Regions from separate parts of the Roseateles paludis genome, predicted to be linked through region 2. Evidence: predicted binding sites of a transcription regulator. Region 2 holds the regulator's gene; each other region holds the start of a gene.
What was found. Region 2 encodes sigma-54, which starts transcription at its own class of promoters, with help from an activator protein. Its sites were predicted from a motif close to TGGCANGNAANCTGCTTT; they were not measured.
Positions count from the first base shown of each region.

Region 1: ABDJ85_RS02545 (PEP-CTERM sorting domain-containing protein) is a predicted target of sigma-54. The motif match lies at 1,060-1,077, and genes of this name have one in related genera.
Region 3: ABDJ85_RS09855 (CmpA/NrtA family ABC transporter substrate-binding protein) is a predicted target of sigma-54. The motif match lies at 4,269-4,286, and genes of this name have one in related genera.

Region 1 is NZ_JBDPZD010000001.1:545,039-552,504, reverse strand. It holds gene ABDJ85_RS02555 (YlcI/YnfO family protein) at 1-269, opposite strand, end outside; gene ABDJ85_RS02550 (PEP-CTERM sorting domain-containing protein) at 375-968, opposite strand; gene ABDJ85_RS02545 (PEP-CTERM sorting domain-containing protein) at 1,326-1,874, shown strand; gene ABDJ85_RS02540 (ATP-binding protein) at 1,879-4,437, opposite strand; gene ABDJ85_RS02535 (P-loop NTPase family protein) at 4,640-5,326, opposite strand; gene ABDJ85_RS02530 (helix-turn-helix domain-containing protein) at 5,459-5,659, shown strand; gene ABDJ85_RS02525 (Clp protease N-terminal domain-containing protein) at 5,677-6,201, shown strand; gene pepQ (Xaa-Pro dipeptidase) at 6,226-7,466, shown strand, end outside.
Region 2 is NZ_JBDPZD010000001.1:1,125,002-1,132,467, reverse strand. It holds gene ABDJ85_RS05350 (SPOR domain-containing protein) at 1-196, shown strand, start outside; gene ABDJ85_RS05345 (thiol:disulfide interchange protein DsbA/DsbL) at 208-882, shown strand; gene ABDJ85_RS05340 (thiol:disulfide interchange protein DsbA/DsbL) at 879-1,529, shown strand; gene lptA (lipopolysaccharide transport periplasmic protein LptA) at 1,587-2,219, shown strand; gene lptB (LPS export ABC transporter ATP-binding protein) at 2,219-3,001, shown strand; gene ABDJ85_RS05325 (RNA polymerase factor sigma-54) at 3,019-4,554, shown strand; gene ABDJ85_RS05320 (hypothetical protein) at 4,843-5,394, shown strand; gene ABDJ85_RS05315 (methyl-accepting chemotaxis protein) at 5,466-7,016, shown strand; gene ABDJ85_RS05310 (THUMP domain-containing class I SAM-dependent RNA methyltransferase) at 7,299-7,466, shown strand, end outside.
Region 3 is NZ_JBDPZD010000002.1:839,814-847,279, reverse strand. It holds gene ABDJ85_RS09870 (ANTAR domain-containing protein) at 153-1,064, shown strand; gene ABDJ85_RS09865 (ABC transporter ATP-binding protein) at 1,117-1,911, opposite strand; gene ntrB (nitrate ABC transporter permease) at 1,915-2,850, opposite strand; gene ABDJ85_RS09855 (CmpA/NrtA family ABC transporter substrate-binding protein) at 2,854-4,098, opposite strand; gene ABDJ85_RS09850 (ANTAR domain-containing response regulator) at 4,556-5,176, opposite strand; gene ABDJ85_RS09845 (substrate-binding domain-containing protein) at 5,405-6,151, shown strand; gene ABDJ85_RS09840 (methyl-accepting chemotaxis protein) at 6,208-7,466, shown strand, end outside.

The sequences.
Region 1 (7,466 bases), 580 kb from region 2:
GCTGCCAGCTGCTCTCTAGCCGCTTCGAGCCGCACATCCATCCGCCGCAGGATTTCCGACGGCGAAATCCCGCTGTCTTCACGCTCAGAACGCGCGACAGCCTCTTGGGCACGCGCGAGGAAGGCGTCCTGCGTACGCCGCCAGGCCACGCCATCGCGCACGCAAGAGGCGACGAAATCCGACAGTGATTCGCCTTCATCAAGCACCGCTTCGGCATCGCTTCGCAATGCGGGCTCGACGCGCACGGCCGGGAGGGTGGAGGTCTTCATGCAGTCAATGTAATGCAAATGCAATGCATTGACAAGGATGTCAAGGCGCACCGCTTCGCCCGAGTTGAGCGCAACGAATGGGCGCCGCCGAAGCGCTCAGCCGAGTCAGGCGTTCGGCAGGCGACGCTGCCGGCGGGACATGCCTCGCATCACCATGAGTGCGCCACCCGCGAGCACCAGGGTGGCTGGCTCCGGCACTTGGGCCGGTGTCGTGTCAGCGGCCAGCACGCGCAGGTCGCTCATGCCGATGTAGGCGCCCGACATCTCGAACGACGAAATCAGCGCGTTTCCGACGTCGAAGCCAAAGAAGTAGCCGCTGAGGTCGGCCCTTCCGGTGTCGAAGTTGAGCACGGTCGAGTCGAGCAGGTGGTGGGCGGCGTCGTAGATGGCAATGGTCGGCGCATCGCCGATCGGGGCGCCAAGACTCTGCGCGTAGTTGAAGAAGCCCCCCACGCCAGCGACCGGGGCGGCGAAGCTCAGGGTCATCGTGCCTGACGCCTGGCCCAGGCCAATCATCGGCTTGTTGAACCAGGCGCCGTTGTCCTGGAATCCATACAGGCGATGGAACCCGAAGGCAGAAGGGACGTCGCTGGACCAGGTGATGCCCGGCGCATAAGCCCGGGGCGCGGACTGGCCTAGATCATTGGGCCGATTGACGCTGGGCGTCTCGATCAGGAGGGAACCGGGCAGGTCCGTCACGGGAGCCGCTTGGACCGCGCTTGGCAGGGTCAGGCAGAGGCTGGCGAGCGCCAGCAGGAGGCTTTTGGAGGTCATGGGTGGGGGTGGGCGATTGCACGCCATTTGCGTTTGAGAAATGCAGCGCGCCGGCAGTCCGGAGCGAAGCAGTCAGTGTCTGGCGCGACCCCGCATGCCGTCCTTAAGGCGTTCTGTAATGCCGCTTAAGCCGCGCGCCCCGAGGCCGGGCGCGGCGTTAAGAAATCCTTTAGACCGCCTTCAAGACGCGTGGCCGGCTGGCGCGCCACAGTGCGGGTGTTGGCGAGACGCGGCCAGGCAGCAAGGTGCTGCTGGCCCACGCTCCCAGGAGCTCAAAGAATGATGAAGCTGAAGACATGGGTGGCCGCTGCCGCCCTGACGGCCGCGACGGGCATGGCGCAGGCGGCGCTGGTGCTGCAGAGCAATGGCCAGGAGGTGCTGGACACCGAGACCAACTTGCTGTGGTTGTATGACTGGGGTCAGTCCACCACCTACTTCTTGAGCTGGCAGCGTGACTGGGCGGCCAGCCTGACGGTGGGCGGCGCGGCGGCGGGCGACTGGCGCCTGCCCAAGCTCGAAGAGTTCCAGACCCTGTGGGCCGATCCCAGCGTCGGGGGCACGCTGGCGGGCTTGCAGAGCCACTTCACGGGCGTGGAGGATTACTTCTACTGGACCGACAGCCTGGATTCGCACGGGCCCACCTACGACAGGTATTGGACGTTCCTGGCCGCCAACGGCAGCTCACGTGTCTACTTCGACCTTGCGCCCCTGAATGCGGTGGCGGTGCGGGAGTTCAAGGCAGGCCAGGCGGTGCCCGAGCCCCAGACGCTGCTGCTGGCGCTGACGGGCGGCATCCTGGCTGCGGGCGTGCGCAGAAAGCAGCGCCGCTGAAGGCCTACACGGCGCTCAGGGCATTGGCGTCGCTGGATGCGAACAGCAGCTGGTCGGCCGCTTCGGCATCGAGCAGGGCGCCGTGCACCATGAGTCGGGCCAGCAGGCCTGGCTCCAGTTGCGCCTGCAGCCGTTCAGCGGCCTGGCAGTAGTCGAACAGCGGCGCATCGGGCAGCGGCAGCCCGCGCGAGGCATAGGCCTGGCGGGCATGCCCCAGCAGCAAGGCGGCCGTTCGCGTGCGACCCAACTTGGCGGCCAGCAGCGCCATCACACCGGTAATTTCCAGCCAATGGACCTGACGGCTCGCGGCCAGGGCCGCCGCAGACGCCGCCAGCGCTTCGTCCAGCCGGTCCATCAGGATCAGACTGCGCACCGCATGCACATGCGCAAAGGCGGTGTTGAAGTCCATGGGTGGCGCACCATCGAGGTAGGACCGAAACGCGTCCAAGGCTTCGGCGTGGCGCCCCAGGCGGTTCAAGGTCCAGCCGACGTTCAAGTCGGCAACGGCGGCACGGGTTTTCAGGCCGCTGCGGCGGGCCAGTGCGGCCTCGGTCTGCCGGTGCCTGAGCACGCCCTCGAAGTCGCCGATGCTGCTGCACAGCGTTGCGCGAGTGCGGAGGCCAATGATTTCGGCCTCAGGTGGCCAGTCCGGATGGCGGTTCAGCAATTGCGCGAGTTCATTCGCCCACGCCGAGGCCTGCTCCCGGGTGGCGGCCGGCGCGGACGCCGTGGCGGTGGCTGACGCCTGCACCGAAACCGCCAGCGCCCAGAACAGCGCCAGGGGGTTGTTGCCGCTGCGCGCCAAACGCGTGGCCTCGGCGGCAGCCGCAACGGCGCGTGGGTCATGGAAAACGTACAGCAGGCGCGCATACCGGCGCCACCACAGCGCTCGGAGCGCCGTGTCGGGCGCCGTGCCGACCCAGGGCTCGCATTGGCGCAGCCAGCCGAACACTTCGTTGCGCCAAGCGCTGAGCTCCACCAGTCCCGCGCCGTGGGCCGACAGGCCGAGGGCGGTGGGGTGGTCGTGCTGCAGCGACCAGCGAAAGGCTTCGCGCACTTGCCCCATGTCCTGCAAGACCTGTTCGGTCTTTGCGTCGCGCAGGGGTCCTTCGGGCGTCTCGTCGGCGGCGCGCACCAGGTCCAGCATCGCCTGTGCGTGGCGGCCCCGCAGAAGCTGCTCGCGGCCGTCGGACTGCAATTGCTGCAGCGCATAGGCACGCAGCGTTTCCAGCAGGCGGTAGCGGGGTGGGTCCTCGGGCCCCACGCTGAGCAGCGAGCGCTCGACCAGCACCGCCAAGCGATCAATGACTTCCCACCGGGCTTCCTCGCGCTTGCCCGCCACGGCCACCGCTTGGTTCAGCGTGAAGCTGCCTGCAAAGACCCCCAGCGCGCTGAAGAGCTGCTGGTCTTCGGGGTCCAGCAGGCTGAAGCTCCAGTCGAGCGCCGCCAGCAGGCTTTGGTGGCGCGCCGGGCTGTCGCGACGTCCAAGGCGCAGCAGCGCAAAGCGTTGGTCAACGGCGTCCAGCACGCCCTGCAGGCCGAGCAGGGGCACGCGCGCCGCAGCCATTTCCATCGCCAAGGGCAAGCCGTCCAGCCGAACGCACAGCTGACGCACCAGGGGCAAGGCATCGCCGGCCCATGGGCGACGTGAGTCCAGTGCCCGCAGCCGCGCGAGGAACAGCGCCACGGCGCTGCTGCGGCTGACTTCTTCCTCGTCGGCCTGATCGGCGGGCAGGGCCAGCGGCGCCAGGCTTTCAAGCCGTTCGCCTGACACCCTCAGAGCGGCCTGGCTGGTGACGAGCAGGTGCAGCGAGGGCAGCGCTGCCAGCCATCGGGGCAGCAGGGCCGCCAGGGGCTCCAGCAGATGTTCGGCGTTGTCCAGCACCAGCAGCCGGCCTGCGCCGCCGAGCACGGCGTCCAGGGTAGCGCCCAGGGGGCTGTCGTCGCCGGCGCTGGCCTCCAGATGCACGCCGAGGCTGGCACTCAGGGCCGGCTGCAAGTCGTCGTCTGCCGGCCAGACCGAAAGGTCGATCCAGGTGGCGGGGCCGAGATCCCAGCCCACGTACAAGGCGCGGGCCAAGGCGGTCTTGCCAACACCGCCAGTGCCGGTCACGGTGACACAGCCCGGCATTTGCAGTGCCGCGCGCACGCGGGCCATGTCGTCCTCGCGGCCGAAAAGCGCTGGGGCCGCAACCGCAACGCCGGGCCGCTCCGTCAACAGCGAGGCGCCGCTGGCAGCGGCCTGTGCAAGGGCTGCGTCTGACACGATCGGTGTTGCAGTCAGGCGGTAGCCATGCCCGGGCACCGTGGCGATCAGCTCGGGGAAAAGCGCCTTCCGTATCGCCGCGATCTGCACCGCGATATTGCCCTCCTCCACCACCAGCCCCGGCCAGACCTGCTGCAGCAACTCGTCCTTGTTCACGAGCCGGCCTGGCCGCTGGGCCAGCGCCGCCAGCACGTCGAAAGCACGGCCGCGCAGCGCGACCTCGCGACCACCGCACAGCACGCGCCGATCCGCGAGCTGCATCTCGAAGCAGTCAAACCGAAGGCAGGTGTCGCTCATCAACGGGAGTCAGGCGCGGCGGCGGATTGCGGGGTGGGGCGGCGCCTGCTCGGCAAGGCGGCATGCGGGCGAGGCCACAAGCCAGTCGCAGGGCCGGCAAGGGCTGGCTTCATGCCCGTGCGCCATTTTCACCGGCCGCTGGTGAGGCGAGCGGCTACCGCTCGGCCGGAGCCTTGCCTGCCGATGACCGTCGCCCCAGCCCTTAGATCGCCGGGGTCAGCCCCGCCAGCTCCTCGCCCGTCCGCTGCAACCACAGCTTCAAGCGCTGTCGGTCCAGCAGGCCCAGGGCGCCGGGTTGCTGGGCGGCCCAGAAGCTGTGGCCTTGGCCGTCGAGCTTTTGGACGAGGGCGTCGGGCAGCTTGCGCAGGTGCAGCACGCGGGCGCCGGCGGCCTGGGCGCGGTCCAGCAGGCCTGAGGCGGCCAGCAGCTCAAAGCGCTCGCCGCGCACCTCGTTGAGCACCAGCACCAGGGGCAAGGCGGCGCCGGGGCCGTCAAGCCACTGGGCCAGCAGCTCGACGGAGTCCCGGCCGGCGTCCATCACGTGCCAGTAGTTGAGCGTCACGCCCAGCTCGGCGGCCAGTTCGGGCACGCCGGCGTCGTGCAGCCAGCGGGTCAGCGCCGCCTGGGTTTGCGCGGCCATGTCCACCACCACGCGTTGCTCAGGGCCGGCGGCGGCGGCTTCCAGCACGCAGTCCAGGCTGTCGTTCGAGTCGAGCGGCGTGGCCGAGGTGTAGTCGGCGTAGTAGCGCAAGAGCGCGCCGTGCGAGCGGTCGGTGTCAAAGCAGCGCAGCGGCTGCCCGCCGTCGATGAAGTGCTGCGCCAGGAAGCGCGCCACCAGCGACTTGCCCACGCCGCCCTTCTCGCCACCGATCCAGTGAATCTGACTCATGGAATTCCCATTCGGGTGCACGGAAGTGGCCCCCATCCCTGGGTCTAGCAAGAATCGATGCCAGCGGCGCCATCGCAATCAATTCGTCAACACCTGTTGACAGGCTGCATACCGTCAACGATCATTGACGGCATGCAGATCCCACGCCCTTCCGATACCGCCGAGGCCCTGGCCGCCGTGCTGGCCCTGCGGCAGATGGCCGACGAACTAGAGGCGAAGACCGTGCAACTGGCGCTGCGCAATGGCTGGTCCTGGTCGCAGATTGCTGAGGCGCTGGGCGTGACCAAGCAGGCCGCGCACCGGCGGCTGTCGCACCTACAACCGAGCAAGTGAGCCCAAGGAGACCTCTGATGTTTGCCATCCTCAAGCGCAAGATGCAGGACGTTCAAACCCTGTCGGCCCTCGCCACAGCCGCCGAGCAGGTGGCGCGCGGCGCAGGGCGCGTCAAGCCAGGCTCGGAGCATTTCGTGCTCGCGGCGCTGGGCCTGCCGGACGGCTCGGCGGGGGAGGTCTTTGCCGCCCTGGGGCTGAGCGAGGCCGGGTTTCGCGAAGCGCTTGTCTCGCAGCAGCGGCAGGCCTTGGCGAGAGTCGGTGTCGAGCTGCTTGCCGAGCCCAACGAGAGCGCGCCACGGCCACCGGCCGCACCCGCGCCGACGCTCTACGAGGCCGAGGCCTCGGGCCAGGCCCTGGTGCAGCGCCTGGCCGCTAGCGCCCCGGCGCGCGCGCCGCGAGCGTTGAGGGGCGCGGATGTGCTGCTGGCGGTGGCGCAAGAGGAGCACAGCGTGGCGGCGCGTGCCTTCCGGCTGCTCGGGGTGGGCTCCCAGGCGCTGGGTGAGGCGGCGCGCGGCGTGCTGGCGCCCGAAGCCGCGCATTGAGCCGGCCAGCCCACAATGCCGCGCATGAGCCGCGACTCCAGCCCTGACGCCAACCTCTACCGCCAGCACCTTGCCGCACTCCAGCAGCGGGCCGAAGCCGCGCTGGCGGCCACGGGGCATGAGGCCCTGGTCATCGCCTCGGGCATCGAGAAGTTCGCCTTCCTGGACGACCGGCCCTACGGCTTCCAGCCCAATCCGCACTTCAAGCACTGGGTGCCGCTGACCGAGCACCCGCACTCCTGGCTGGCCGTGCGCCCGGGGCGCAAGCCGCGCGTGGTGGTCTACCAGCCGGCCGACTACTGGCATGTGCCGCCCAGCCCGCCCAGTGGCGCGTGGGTGGACGAGGTGGAGCTGGTGCTCATCAGCGAGCCCGAGCAGGCGGTGGCGGCGCTGCAGGATGTGCTCGGCCCGCGCACCGCCGTGATTGGCGAGCTGGATGCCGCACTGCCTGGCATTACGCCCAACAACCCCGAAGCGCTGCTGCACCGCCTGCACTGGGCCCGGGCCTGCAAGACGCCCTGGGAGCTGGCGCAGATGCGCGCGGCCTCACGCCGGGCCGCGCCCGCGCATGCGGCTGCACGCGCTGCCTTTCTGGCGGGCGCGAGCGAGGCCGAGATCCACCGCGCCTACCTGGTGGCCAGCAGCCACACCGACCGTGACCTGCCCTACGCCAACATCGTGGCGCTGAACGAGCACGCCGCCGTGCTGCACTACCAGCATCAAGACGTGGCCTCGCCGCCGCAAGCCCGCAGCCTGCTGATCGATGCCGGCGCCCAGGTCAACGGCTATGCCAGCGACATCACCCGCACCACCGCCGCACCCGGGCACGAGCGCTTTGCCGCGCTGATCGAGCTGATGGAGCGCGAGCAGCTTGGCCTGGTGGCCGAGGTGCGCGAGGGCACGGACTACCGCGACATCCACCTCAGCAGCCACCATCGCCTCGCCCGCGTGCTGCTGGAGAGCGGCCTGGCCCGCCCCGGCACCAGCGCCGAGGCACTCGTGGCCGAGAGGGTGACGCACGCCTTCTACCCCCACGGCATCGGCCACCTGCTGGGCCTGCAGGTGCACGACATCGGCGGCCACATGGCCAGCGAGCTGGGCGGCACGCGCGAGCGGCCTGAGGGCCACCGCTACCTGCGCCTCACGCGCACACTCGCCCCCGGCATGGTCGTCACCATCGAGCCCGGGCTCTACTTCATCCCGATGCTGCTGGACGCGCTGCGCGCCAGCCCCGCCGCCGCCGCGGTGGACTGGGCGCGGGTGGC
Region 2 (7,466 bases):
CGAGGACGCCGAGAGCCAGAAGGCCAAGCTCGCGCTGCAAGGCTTCACCGCCAAGGTGCTGGAGCGCGAGCAGTCCGGCCGCACCGTCTTCCGCGTGCGCATTGGCCCCTTTGACACCCGCGCCGAGGGTGAAGCCCAGCAGACCAAGGTCGAAGGCGCCGGCTTCGAGGCCAACCTCGTCCGCGTCCAGCGCTGAAGGAGTCGCCCATGGTGATGCCCCGCCGCCCCCTCGTGCTTGGACTGCTGCCCGCCAGCTTGGGTCTGCCCCTGGCCGAGGCGCAGGCCCAGGCCGGCCCCATACCGGGCCGCCACTACGCAGTGCGCAACGCTCCGGCCCAGGCTCCAAGCGACCCCACGCGCATCGATGTGGTGGAGTTCTTCTGGTACGGCTGCCCGCATTGCTATGTGTTCGAGCCCGTGATCGAGCAATGGGCCAAGCAGTTGGCGGCAGACGTCAACTTCCGGCGCGTGCACGTGCAGTTCCGCGCCAACATGAAGGGCCACCAGCGCATGTTCTTTGCGCTGGAAGCCCTCGGGCTTGAACCCCAGGTCCGGCCTGCAATCTTCGCGGCCATGCATCGCCAGGGCCAGATGCTCGACGACCTGGAGTCACAGGCGCGCTTTCTGGCCATGGCCGGCGTGGACAGTGCCAAGTACCAGGCCGCCTGGAAGTCCATGGGCGTGGCCACGCGCTGCCTGCAAGCCGACCGCCTGGCTGAAGCCTACGACATCGACGGCGTGCCCTCGATTGGCATCGCCGGCCGCTTCCTGACATCGCCGAGCATGCAGAACACCGCCGAAGGCCTGCCCGAACCCGAACTTGGCCGCCGCGCTGTGCAGGTGGCCGACTACCTCCTCCAACGCCAACGGACCGCCCGATGAAACGCCGCGACCTCTCCGCCCTGATTGCCCTCGCCCCCTTGGCCGACCTGGCCAGCGCACAAGGCGCGCCGGTCGAAGGCAAGCACTACATCCGCCTCGGCCAAGCCCTGCCCAGCACGCCGGGCAAGATCGAGGTCGTCGAGTTCTTCTTCTACCTGTGCCCGCACTGCTTCGCCTTTGACCCGGTGCTGGAACAGTGGGTCAAGACCCTGCCGGCCGACGTCACTTTCCGGCGCGTCCCCATCGGCACCCAGGCCCAGCTCAAGCTGCTGGCCAAGGCCTACTACGGGCTGGAGAGCCTGGGCCAGACCCACGCCACCCACTCGGCACTGTTCAACGCCATCCACCGCGAGCGACTGGACCTGAGCACCGAGGACAAGCTGCTGGCCTTCCTCGGCCGCATCGGGCAGGACCCGGCCAAGGTCAAGCAGGCCATGAATTCTTTCGGCGTCCAGACCAAGGCGCAGCAGGGCCTGAAGCTGGCCGAGTCCAGCGGCGTCGACAGCGTGCCCCAGCTCACCATCGCCGGCCGTTGGCGCACGGGGCCCGGCATCGTTGGCGCACCCGGGCAGGCAGAAACCGTCTCGGGCCAACAAGCCTGCGCCGTTGCGGATTTCCTCATCAAACAGGCACGCGGCAAGGCTTGATTTCGGTCGGGCGCACCGGCGCAGGCGCCTAGAATCGCCTGCAACTTCTGTGCCGCCATGATCCGAAACGCGCCGCTGCTGGCCCCCGCCCTGCTGACCGCCCTGCTCGCCACGCTGTGGGGAGCCCCCGCCGCGCAGGCGGCCAAGACCGACCGGACCCAGCCCTTCGTCATCCAGTCTGACAACGGTGGCGAGGGCAACAAGATCTCGCAGCGCACCCGCCTGACGGGCAATGTGGTGATCTCCCAAGGCACGCTGCAGTTGCGCGCCGAGAGCGTGGACCTGCGCATCACGGCCGACGGCTTCCACCAGGCGCTGGCCAGCGGCACCACCGGCAAGCCGGTCAGCTTCAGCCAGGGGCGCGACGTGCCCGGCGAGAGCGTCCAGGGTCAGGCGGACCAGGTCGAGTTCGACACCAAGAGCGACACCGTGCGCTTCATCGGCAATGCGGTGGTCAAGGTCTTGCGCGGCACGGCCGTGGCCGAGGAGGTCTCGGGCGCCGTGGTGCTCTATGACAACCGCAACGAGGTGTTCCGCTTCGAGGGGGGCCACGCCTCGCCCAACCCGGCCGGCCGTACCCGACTGGTGATCATGCCTCGGGCCTCGGCGGCCGAGGCAGCAGCCTCCGCGGCACCGTTGCCGCTGCAGCCCAGCACCACGCTCACCCCTCCCGCGAAGACCGCTCCGTGATGACTGCCGCGACGGAGAGCCGCCACGAGACTGCCGCGACGGAGAGCCGCCTCGACGCCGAGAGCCTGGCCAAGAGCTACGGCGTGCGCCGCGTCGTCAAGAACGTGCACCTCAGCGTGCGGAGCGGCGAGGTGGTCGGCCTGCTGGGCCCCAACGGCGCCGGCAAGACCACCAGCTTCTACATGATCGTCGGCCTCGTCCGCTCGGACGCGGGCGTGATCCGCATCGACGGCCAGGAGGTGCAGCGCTTGCCCATCCATGCCCGCGCGCGGCTGGGCCTGTCCTACCTGCCGCAGGAGGCCTCGATCTTTCGCAAGCTCAGCGTCGAGCAAAACATCCGCGCGGTGCTGGAGCTGCAGCAGGACGAACGCGGCCGCTCCCTGCCCAAGGCGCGCATCGACGAGCTGCTCGAAGGCCTGCTGCACGACCTCTCCATCGAAAGCCTGCGCCACAGCCCGGCCCCCGCCCTCTCGGGCGGCGAGCGCCGCCGCGTCGAGATCGCCCGGGCGCTGGCCACTCAGCCGCGCTTCATCCTGCTGGACGAGCCCTTTGCCGGCGTGGACCCCATCGCCGTGCTGGAGATCCAACGCATCATCGGCTTCCTCAAGGCGCGCGGCATCGGGGTCCTGATCACCGACCACAACGTCCGCGAGACCCTGGGCATCTGCGACCGGGCCTACATCATCAGCGAGGGCACGGTGCTGGCCCAGGGCACGCCGGACGAGATCGTGGCCAATCCGGACGTTCGCAAGGTGTATCTGGGCGAACACTTCCGCATGTAGGGCAAGAGCGTCCGTCGATGAAGCCCACCCTACAGCTCCGCCTCAGCCAGCACCTGGCGCTGACGCCCCAGCTGCAGCAGTCCATCCGCCTGCTGCAGCTCTCGACCCTGGAGCTGAACCAGGAAGTCGAGCAGATGCTGGCGACCAACCCACTGCTGGAGACGGAGGAGGAGTTCAGCGTCAGCACGCCCGAGCTGGCCAGCAATGCGCCGGCCGAGCGCGACGATGCCGCCCCCGACTACAACGACAGCGCCGAAGCGAACACTGAAACTGCAGGCGAGCGCGAGCTGGCAGCCGACGACTTTGGCACCACCGACCGCGAGGACTGGTCCAACGGCACCGAAGGCGACGACTTCGACGGCATCCGCGAGCTGCCCAGCAGCAGCCCGGCCAGCAGCGGTGACGACGACGGCGAGCGTGGCGAGACCGAGTCGGCCGACATCAGCCTGGCCGAGCACCTGGCCCAGCAGCTGGCCGGCATGCACCTCTCGGCGCCCGAACGCACGGCGCTCCAGATCCTGATCGACTCGCTCAACGAGGACGGCTACCTCGAAGACAGCCTCGAAGAGATTGCCGCCAGCCTGCTGCCCGGCGAGGACGAAGAAAACGCGGAAAGCCGCGAGGAGCTGCTCGACCACCTGCGCATCGCCCTGCGCTGGCTGCAAAGCCTGGACCCCGCCGGCATTGGCGCCCGCAGCCTGCCCGAGTGCCTGTGCCTGCAGCTGGCCACCCACCCGGCCAGCCCCGAGCGCGACCTGGCCGCCACCATCGCGCGCAGCCACCTGGAGCTGATGGCGCGCCGCGACACGCGCCGCCTGCTGCTGGAGACCGGCGCCGACGAGGCCCTGCTGCGCCGCGCTCAAGGCCTGATCACCACGCTGGAGCCCAAGCCCGGCCGCCGCTTTGCCACCAACAGCGCCGCCGCCGTGGTGCCCGACGTCATCGTGCGCAAGACCGGCCCCGGGGGCCGCGAGTTCCGCGTGATGCTCAACCCCGATGTCGCCCCCAAGCTGCGCATCAACGAGCTCTATGCCAATGCCCTGCGCGCCACGCGCGGCGGCATCAGCAACTCGCCGCTGGGCGGGCAGTTGCAGGAGGCGCGCTGGTTCATCAAGAACATCCAGCAGCGCTTCGAGACCATCCTGCGTGTCAGCACCGCCATCGTCGAGCGCCAGCGCGGTTTCTTCCAGCACGGCGAACTGGCCATGAAGCCCCTGGTGCTGCGCGAGATTGCCGACGAGCTGGGTCTGCACGAGTCCACCATCTCGCGCGTCACCACCGCCAAGTACATGGCCACGCCCTGGGGCACCTTCGAGCTGAAGTATTTCTTCGGCTCGGGCCTCAACACCGAGACCGGCGGCGAGGCCTCCAGCACCGCCGTGCGCGCGCTGATCAAGCAGTTCATCGCCGCCGAAGACACCAAGAAGCCGCTGTCGGACAGCGCCATCGCCGGCATGCTCGACGAGCAGGGCATCCAGTGCGCGCGCCGCACCGTCGCCAAGTACCGCGAGGCGATGAAGATCGCCCCGGCCAACCTGCGCAAAGCCCTCTGATCACAGGGCCTACCGGCTGCGGAGCAGCCGGGTGTCGCGTGCTCAACACAGACACGCAAATGTCATGGGCGCTGAACCGCCAAAAAGCACCGATTGGCCCCCTCGCAACTTACCAGGGTCGGTTGTGAGCCCCCCGGAACTGACAGCACACTCAAATTCGCATGCGAGCAAGGCTCCAGGTCGTTGCCGCCGCACAGGGAGAGTGCAGTCACGTGGGCGTTGACCCCATGGCTCTCCTTGTTGTCGGCGCCTGCGCTCGCAGCGTCAACTTTTCAGGAGAGGCTCCCCATGTCCATTTCTTCCGTGTCCAGCAAGCTTTTCGCGACGGCCCTCGTCGCTGTCGGGTTCGTCGTCAGCACCGCCTCCGCCGCATTGCCTCCAGAAGTGCAAGCCAAAGTGGACAAGGCCAAGACCCGCCTGGTCGCGCTGGCAGCCGACCCCGGTGTGATCGCCGCCATCAAGGACGCCAATGCCAAGGGCGACGGCGGCATGACCAATGGCAAGTGGGTCGATCTGCCGGACTCCGACGCCTTCATCCAGGCCCTGCTCAAGTCCAAGGTCAGCCTGCAGATCGCCAAGTGGGAGCAGGAAGACGACAACATCAACAAACTGCTGCTGCGCGACCAGAAGGGCAACCTCGTTGGCGCCAGCGTGCGCCCGCTGATCTGGAACAACGCGACGCGCCCGGTCTTTGCACAAGCCCTCAAGGGCCAGGCCTGGGCCGCTGACGAGATCAAGCCCGACACCTCGACCCAGGTGCCCAGCGTGCACGTGTCAGCGCCGGTGCTGGACCACGGCAAGCCCATCGGCGTGCTGCACGGCGCCGTAACCGCCAAGTGATAGCGCGAAGTGAAAGCGTGCCGGGCTGCTAGCGGCCCGGCTGGATGCACAACCGTTCCCAGGAGCAAGACATGCTCAACTCCCTCAAAGTCGGACACCGCCTTGCGGCCGGCTTTGCCACCGTGCTGATCCTGCTCGGCATCATCAGCATGCTGTCGCTCGGCCGCCTGGCCTCGCTCAAGTCCGATCTGGCCGCCGTCACGGGCGAAGCGCCGGAACGCCTGGCCAGCAAGCTCAGAGACCTGGCGCGCTACCAGAGCGTGACCATCCGCGACGTGATCATGCAGGACGACATGGCCTTCAAGAAGAAGGAATTCGACCTGATGAAGGCGGCCCGTGCCGACTACGAAAAGACCTCGGACAGCCTGGCCGCGCTGGTGCAGAACGAACCTGCTACGCGTGACGCTTTGGCCCGCGCCGCCAGCGCGCTGGCCAGCACCAAGGGCATGATCGAGAAGATCGTCAACCTGACCATGAGCGATGACATGGCCGGGGCCTCGGCCATGATCCGCGACCAGCTGCGCCCCGCCCAGGTCGCGCACGTCAAAGCGCTGGACGAGGTGATCGACAGCATCAAGGTCTCCTCCAGCCGGCGCGACGAAGCCGCGACCGCCAGCTACCGCGTGTCGGTGTGGCTGATCATCGGGCTGTCGGTGGCGGCGCTGCTGGTGGGCGGCATGGTGGCCTGGCGCATCCAGCTCAGCATCACGCAGCCGCTGGCCGAGGCGGTGTCGATCGCCCAGTCCATCGCCGAAGGCGACCTCTCGCGCGAAATCCACGAGCACTCGAACGACGAGATCGGCCGGCTGATGCATGCGCTGCATGCCGTCAACGGCGACCTGAGCCGCATCATGCAGACCGTCCGTGCCTCGGCCGAGACCATGCAGACCGCGACCGTCGAGATCGTGGCCGGCAACTCGGACCTGAGTCAGCGCACCGAGCAGCAGGCCGCCAACCTCGAACAGACCGCCGCCTCGATGGAGGAGCTGACCTCCACCGTGCGCAACACCGCCGACACCGCACAGAGCGCCTCGACCCTGGCTGGCCAAGCCAGTGAATCGGCGGCCAAGGGCGGCTCGGTGGTGGCCCAGGTGGTCGAGACCATGAGCGCCATCCAACAAAGCTCGCGCAAGATCACCGACATCATCGGCGTGATCGACGGCATCGCCTTCCAGACCAATATCCTGGCCCTGAACGCCGCCGTCGAGGCGGCCCGGGCCGGCGAGCAAGGGCGGGGCTTTGCCGTCGTGGCCGCCGAGGTGCGGGCCCTGGCCCAGCGCTCGGCCCAGGCCGCGCGCGAGATCAAGACCCTCATCGGCGCCAGCATGGAGAACGTCGAGACCGGCAGCTCGCTGGTGGCCGATGCCGGCGTCACCATGACCGACATCGTCGATCAGGTGCAGAAGGTCAGCAGCCTGATCGCCGAGATCAGCGCCGCCACGCAGGAGCAGACGCGCGGCATCGCCCAGATCAACCAGGCCGTCGGCCAGCTGGACCAGGTCACGCAGCAGAACGCCGCCTTGGTGGAAGAGAGCGCCTCCGCCTCCGAGAGCCTGCAGCAGCAGGCCAACCACCTGGTGGAGACGGTGGGCGTGTTCCGACTCGCCCGGGGCCACGGCTGACCACACGCTGCCACCGACCCCGCGCCTGCGGGTGTCGGCAAAGGCGACACAGCGCCGCTGCGCGCACCGGCCAACGCCGCTAACTCCTTGTGCGCCCAAGGAGTCTGGCGTTTGGCATGGTTCCTGATATGGAGAGGACAAGCGGCAGGGACTGACGCGAGGCAACCCTCGCGACACCCTCCCGACCGCCCAAGCACCTCCAACAAAAGCGCACTTCGAAGTCTTCGAGCCCGCCACCCGGCGGGCTCTTTTTCTTGCGGACGCGCGGCGACAATCCCACCCGTGCCGCCCTCCTCCAAGCTTTCCCTCTTCGTCCCCTGCGCCTCCGGGGTGGAACCCCTGCTCGAAGCCGAGCTCAAGGCCTTCCTGCCGCCCGGCGTGCGCAGCAAAGTCCAGGCCCTGCGCGGCGGCTGCGGCCTGCAAGGCAGCCTGGAAGATGCCATGCGCATC
Region 3 (7,466 bases), on a different contig from region 2:
TCCTTGGGGGCACTTGTCACGTGAATCAGGCACTTAAGTGGGTTTGCGCGGTGCCGGACGACCTGCCAGACGCGCTGCGCGATACCTTGGTGCGTGCGGGTTGCACCGTCGTGGCGCTAGGCGGTGCGGCAACGCACGGGGGATGGGTCCTGGTGCCCCAGTCGACCTGGGCCGAGGTGCAGGCCCGCCTGGCCGACCAGGAGGGCCTGCTGGAAGACCGCAAGTGGACCGACCGTGCCAAGGCCGTCCTGATGCAGACCCAGCAGCTGGACGAGGGGCCCGCCTACAAGCTGCTGCGCGATGCGGCCATGCACGCGCAGATCAAGCTGCCACGCTTGGCGCGCCAGCTGGTGCAGCAGCACGAGCGCGCCGAGGCGCTGGAGCGTGCGGCCGCCCAGCGCATGCTCAGCCAGCGCCTGGTGCGCCTGCAGGCCCAGGCCACGCTGCTGCCTGATCAGCTCGACCTGGCCCGCCAACTGCAACGCGACACGGTTGGCCGCATTGAGGGCAACCTGCAGCGCTTGCTGGAGTTGTTGCATGGCCCCATCCGCGAGGCCGAGCTGGCATCCGTGATGGCCTGCTGGGCCGGGTTGCAGCCCTTGCTCTTGCCGGCCACGGGCAGCTTGCGTGCGCTGAACGAGGCCGCCCAGCAACTGGTGGATGCGAGTGAGCGCCTGGCGGCGGCCTTGCTGGACGAGGGCTTTGAGCGCCCCTTGCGCCTGCTCTCGCTGTGCGCCCGCCAGCGCCTGCTGTGCCAGCGCCTCGTCAAGGAGGCCTTGTTGGCCCAGGCCGACGCCAGCCACCAGCCCCAACGCCTGGCCGAAGACCTGGAGGCCTTCCTGCAAGCCTTGCAGGTGCTGCGCAATGCCCCGCTCAAGGCCAGCGGCCTGCAAGAGGCCTTCGACACCGTGGACGCTGACTGGGCCCGCCTCGTGCGCGCGCTGCGCCAGGGCGGCGGGCCGCAGGCGCTGACCGACCTGTGCAACGCCAGCGAGCGGCTCTTTCATGGGCTCGACACGCTGACCGAGGTGGTGCAGCGCAGCCTGCAGACGCTGCTGTCTTGAAGTGAAAACACCGGGTAAGCCCGGCGTTTTTGAGATGCGTGCGACCGGTTGATCAAGCCGCTTCCGCGTGCTTGTGCCTCGTGTACAGGAAGTCGATCACCGCCTTGCGGGCGTGCACGTAGTCGGGGTCTTCGGCCAGCTCGACGCGGTTGCGCGGGCGCGCCAGGTCGACCTTGAGCACTTCGCCAATGGTGGCGGCCGGGCCGTTGGTCATCATCACGATGCGGTCCGACAGCAGCACGGCTTCGTCCACGTCGTGGGTCACCATCACCACGGTGCTCTTGGTGCGCGCCACGATCTTGAGAAGTTCGTCCTGCAGGTGGGCGCGGGTCAGCGCGTCGAGGGCGCCAAAGGGCTCGTCCATCAGCAGCACCTTGGGCTCCATGGCCAGCGCGCGGGCGATGCCCACACGCTGCTTCATGCCGCCAGAGATCTCGTGCGGGCGTTTGGTCAGCGCATGGCTCATGCCCACCAGGTCGAGCGCGGCGCGGGCCCGCTCTTCGAGCTTCTTGCGCGGCTCCTTGCCACCGAAGACCGACTCGACCGCGAGCAAGACGTTCTCGGTGCAGGACAGCCAGGGCAGCAGCGAGTGGTTTTGAAAGACCACGGCGCGGTCCGGCCCCGGGGCGGCAATTTCGCGGCCATCGCAGATCAGGCCACCACCCGTGGGGGTGAGCAGGCCGGCGATCAGGTTCAGCAGCGTGGACTTGCCGCAGCCCGAGTGCCCGATCAGGGTGATGAACTCGCCCTGGTCGATCTTGAGGTTGATGTCCCGCAGCGCATGGAAGCGGCCTTTGCGGGTGTTGAAGACCATTTCGGCTTCGGTGATGTCGATGAAGGCGGTCATGGTTCAGTCCTCCGCAAACGAGAAGCGCTTGGCGATGCTGATGAGCGTCCACTCCAGCAGCAGGCCGACGATGCCGATCACAAAGATGGCGATGATGATGTGTGCGACGTTGAGGTTGTTCCACTCGTCCCAGACCCAGAAGCCGATGCCCACGCCGCCGGTCAGCATCTCGGCCGCCACGATCACCAGCCACGCCGTGCCCACCGAGAGGCGCACGCCGGTCAGCACATAGGGCAGCACGGCCGGCAGCAGGATCTTGGTGATGACCTTCCACTCCGACAGGTTGAGCACGCGGGCCACGTTCAAGTAGTCGGCCGGCACGCGCTGCACGCCCACGGAGGTGTTCACCACCATCGGCCAGATCGAGCAGATGAAGATGGTCCAGATGGCGGCCGGGTTGGCGCTCTTGAAGGCCAGCAGACCGATCGGCAGCCAGGCCAGCGGCGACACCGGCTTGAGCAGCGAGATCAGCGGCGAGATCATGCGGTTGGCAAAGTCAAAGCGGCCCACCACAAAGCCCAGCGGGATGCCGATGAGGGCGGCCAGGCCAAAGCCCATGCCCACACGGCCCAGTGAGTTGAGGATGTTCCAGCCAATGCCTTGGTCGTTCGGGCCCTTGCTGTAGAACGGATCAGCGAACAGCTTGGCAGCGGCTTCCCAGGTGGCGCCCGGAGTCGGGAAGCTGCCGCCCCCCTTCATGGTGGCAAGCGCCCAGATGCCGACGAGCAGGGCCATGCTGAGCACGGGCGCCAGCACACTGAGCGAGAGGCTCCGCCAGTCGATCGGTGCACGCGGGGGCTTGGCGGGCTTGGGGGCAGCAGTCACAGGGGCAGCGTCCTCGTTGGCAGCGGTGGCGGGGCGGCGCGCGGCCGCTGGCTTGGCGGCAACCGTGGGCTCGTCGCCCAGGTCACGCGGGGAATGAAAGACGGCGGAAACCATGGCTCAGGCTCCTTTGATCTTGAAGGAGTCGGCGTACTTGGCCGGGTCCTTGCCGTCCCAGACGATGCCGTCCATCAACTTGCTGGTGCGCATCGGGTCCTTGGGTACGCTGATGCCTAGGGCCTTGGCGGCTTCGGTGTAGATGCCGACCTGGTTGACCTGCTTGGCCACGGCCAGGTAGTCGGGGTGGCTCTTCAACAATCCCCAGCGCTTGTGCTGGGTCAGGAACCACATGCCGTCCGACAGGTAGGGGAAGTTCACCGCCCCGTCGTTGAAGAACTTCATGTGATTGGGGTCGTCCCAGGTCTTGCCCAAGCCGTTTTGATAGCGGCCCAGGATGCGCTGGTTGATCGCGTCGACGCCGGTGTTGATGTACGACTTTTGCGCCACGGTCTCTGCCATCTTGAGCTTGTTCTGCAGGCCAGCGTCGATCCAGCGGCTGGCTTCGAGAATCGCCATCACCACGGCCCGCGCAGTGTTGGGGTACTTCTTGACGAACTCCAGCGTCGTGCCCAGCACCTTCTCGGGGTGGTCCTTCCAGATGTCCTGCGTGGTGTTGGCGGTGATGCCGACGCCGTCCATGATGGCGCGGTGGTTCCAGGGTTCACCCACGCAGAAGCCGTCCATATTGCCGACACGCATATTGGCCACCATCTGGGGCGGCGGCACGGTGATCAGCTTGGCGCCGCTAACCGGGTTGATGCCTGCAGCCGCTAGCCAGTAGTGCATCCACATCGCGTGCGTGCCGGTCGGGAAGGTGCCGGCAAAGGTGTATTCGCGCGGGTTGGAAGCCATCACCTTGGCGAGCGACGGGCCATCGACGGCCCCTGCGTCTGCCAGCTTCTTGGACAGGGTGATGGCCTGACCGTTGTTGTTCAGGGCCATCAGCACGGCCATGTCCTTCTTGGGGCCACCGATGCCGAGCTGCACGCCGTAGATCAGGCCGTAGAGCACGTGGGACATGTCGAGCTCGCCATTGACGAGCTTGTCGCGCACACCGGCCCAGGAGGCCTCTTTGCTGGGGATGATCTTGATGCCGTACTTCTTGTCGAAGCCCAGCTCGGCCGCCATCACCACGCTGGCGCAGTCGGTCAGCGGGATGAAGCCGATCTTGACCTCTTCCTTCTCGGGCTTGTCCGAGCCGGCGGCCCAGGCTGATGAAGCAAGGCCGGAAGTGAGGCTGGCGAGAGTGGCAGCGGCGCCACCGGCGAGCAACTTACGACGCTGCACGCTGTTCCGATCAGTCATGGTGAAAGCTCCAGAGAAGTTGAAGGGCAAAGCAAGGCAAAAAAAAGCGGCGTCACCACCACGCCGCACGCCAAGGTGCAGCAGGGGTGGGACGCCGTTGTCCGCAGGTGCCGGCTCATTGCCAGCGGCCTATCTCGATGCCCACGCCTTTGTGAGCCTCTGCCTCTGAGTTAGCACGCCCTGTGCCAGCAGGGGGAAGCCAAGAACCTGCCCTCGTCAGGGTCTTGCCGCGCCAAGTCGGGCCCCGCATGCCGCGCACTGGTGCCCATGGGGTGGCCTGGGCGCTTGAGGCCTCGGGTTTGCACTGATGCGGTGCAAATGCGTGGATCAGGCTGGTGCGGTGCTGCCTGCGCGCTTGGCGGGGTCTGGGCGCAGGCGCGCCGCCCGGCACAGCAGGCACGCAATCGAGGGGGCTGGTGAAGGTCTGAAGCGCAGGCCTGAAGCACAGGCCCTGGGCTCAGGCCTTGCGCAGCAGCTGGTCGGCTTCCAGCAGCCGGGCGGCCACGGCGGCCAGGGGCTCGCCCCGGTCCATGGCCAGGCGTCGCAGCCGGTGGTAGGCGGTGTCCTCGTCGAGGTGCTGCTCACGCATCAGGATGCCCTTGGCACGCTCGATGGACTTGCGGTCGGCCAACTGGGTGTTCACGCGGTCCAGCTCCTGGCGCAGCTGGTCGTCCTGCTCAAAGCGCGCCAGCGTGAGCTGCAGCACCGACTCCAGCCGCTGCGCCTGCAGCCCACCCACGATGACCACATTGACGCCGGCCTGCAGCGCGCTGCGCATGGCGTCTGGCCCCAAGCCATCGGCAAACAGCAGCAGCGGCAGGTGGCGCGAGGCCTGTGCGGCTGCCAGCGCGGAGAGCAGCTCGGCGTCGATGTGCTCACTGTCGATCAGGATCAGATCAGGCTCGCTGCGCAGCATGGCGGCTGGCAGGCCGTGCACACTGTCCAGCACTTCCAGCAGCTGGCATCGCAAGCGGATCAGCTCGGCACGGAAGATCGGGCTGCGCTGCTTGCCGTGGTCGAGCAAGAGCACGCGCAACCCGGCCACGGCCATCGATGTGTGGGGGCGAGTCCTGTTCATGGCAGCAGGCATCGCAATATGTGTGCCCGCGCGGTGGTGCAAGGGGGAAGGCCGCCCCGCCATCCCACAGATCAAGTCGCCTGTGTGACACGGCCATTCGGGTGCTGAGACATTCCGCACGAAGCCGTGGCCCGCCGCGTGACAAGGCTTGCGCCGCCAAGCCGTGGCCCCCAGCATGCCGGGTTGAGCCCCTCCGGGTTCCCAAATCTTTGTTGGAGGTAGTCCCTGATGAACAAGTTTTCAATTGCCTGCGCGGCAGCTCTCCTGGCCATGGCATCTGGCGCACAGGCCGATGTGTTGAAGATCACCGGGGCGTCCACCGTCCTCAATGTCGTGGTGGCGCCCGCCAAGGCCGCCGTCGAGAAGGGCACCGGCCACACGCTGCAGATCATTGGCTCTGGCACCGGCAAGGGCTTGGTCGATCTGTTCAATGGCGACAGCGACATCGCCATGGTGTCTGAGCCCATGGACATCGCCGCTGACGCGGCCGCCGTGGCGGGCAAGAAGATCGATGCCAGCAAGGTCAAGTTCTTCGAGCTGCGCAAGGACGAGATCGTCTTCGTCGTCCACCCGAACAACCCGGTTGGCAAGCTCAGCTGGGAGCAGATCCGCGACATGCACCTGGGCAAGATCAAGAACTGGAAAGAGGTGGGCGGCAAGGACCTGCCCATCGTCGTCTACAGCGACTCCACCACCGGCGGCACCCGCGCCATGATCAAGAAGCTGGTGCTGGGCGGGGCCGAGTACGGCCCGGACGTGAAGCCGCAAACCTCGGTCAAGCGCGCCGCAGAGGTGGTCAGTACCGATGAAGCCGGCCTGGCGGGCGTGGGCAAGGGCTTCGTCGAAGAAGGCAAGGACAAGGTCGTCCAGACCAAGCGCATCGAGCGCCCACTGGCCCTGGTGACCCTGGGCGAGCCCAAGCCTGCGGCCAAGGCCGTGATCGAGGCCTTTGCCAAGGAAGCCAAGGCGCACTGATCGACTGGGACGTGGCGCACCGGCGGCGGGGCGCCCATCTGCACACTGAGGACTTTATGGATGCATTGCGAGGGTTCAGCATCGGCCGACGGCTGCTGCTGGGATTTGGTTTGATGCTGGCGCTGCTGCTGCTGGCCGTGGCGGTGGGCTGGAACCGTTTGGGCGCGTTCAACGAGCGCGTCTCCGGCCTGATGCACGGCGAGGCCCGGGCCGCACAGCTGGCCAGTGAGCTCGACGCCGGGGCCCAGGCCATGCTGAACGCCGTCAGCGTGGCCATCACGACCGACAGCGTCGGCGACATCGACAAGAGCGCCAAGCGCGTGGAGACCTTGCGCGCCGAGGCGGGCAAGATGCACCAAGGCTTGGCCAAGGCCGTGGAGGGCAGCTCCTCGCAGGCGGCCTATGACCGCGTCAAGGCCAAGGAGCAGGACTTTGCCCAAGCGGTGGAGAAGCTGCTCAGCGTGGTCCGCTCCGGCGACATGGATGCGGCGCGCCAAGCCTTCAACGACAAAGCCACGCGCGAGGCCAGTGCCAGCTATCTGGCCGCCTTGGCCGCGTTGCGTGACGAGGAGGAAGCCCTGCTGAGCGCCGCAGAAGCGGCCGCAGGCACCACCTACACCTACAGCCGCAGTGTGCTGGCCACGGTGGCGGTGCTGGCGGCCGGGGTGGCGGTCTTCCTGGGCCTGGCCATCACGCGCACCATCGTTGGCCCTGCGCGCCAAGCTATGCATATTGCCCAAGGCATTGCGGCGGGCGACCTGCGCCAGGACATCAGCCCGCGTGGCCGCGACGAGCTCACCGACCTCTTCATCGCCATGCAGGCCATGCAGTCAGCGCTGAGTGATGTGGTGGGCACCGTGCGCAGCAACGCCGACAGCGTGGCCACGGCCAGCTCCGAAATTGCCGAGGGCAATCAGGACCTCAGCCACCGCACCGAGAACCAGGCCAGCGCCCTGCAGGAAACGGCCGGCGCCATGGACCGCCTGGGCGATGTCGTGCGCCAGAACACGTCCAGCGCCACCCAGGCCAACCAACTGGCGCGCAGTGCCAGCCAGGTGGCCGAGCAGGGCGGTGAGGTGGTGACCGAGGTTGTCAGCACCATGCGCGGCATCAATGACAGCTCGCGCCGCATCTCCGACATCATTGGCGTCATCGACAGCATTGCCTTCCAGACCAACATCCTGGCCTTGAATGCGGCCGTCGAGGCCGCCCGTGCGGGTGAGCAAGGGCGCGGCTTTGCGGTGGTGGCCTCTGAGGTGCGCAGCCTGGCTCAGCGCAGTGCCGACGCCGCCAAGGAGATCAAGCAGCTCATCAC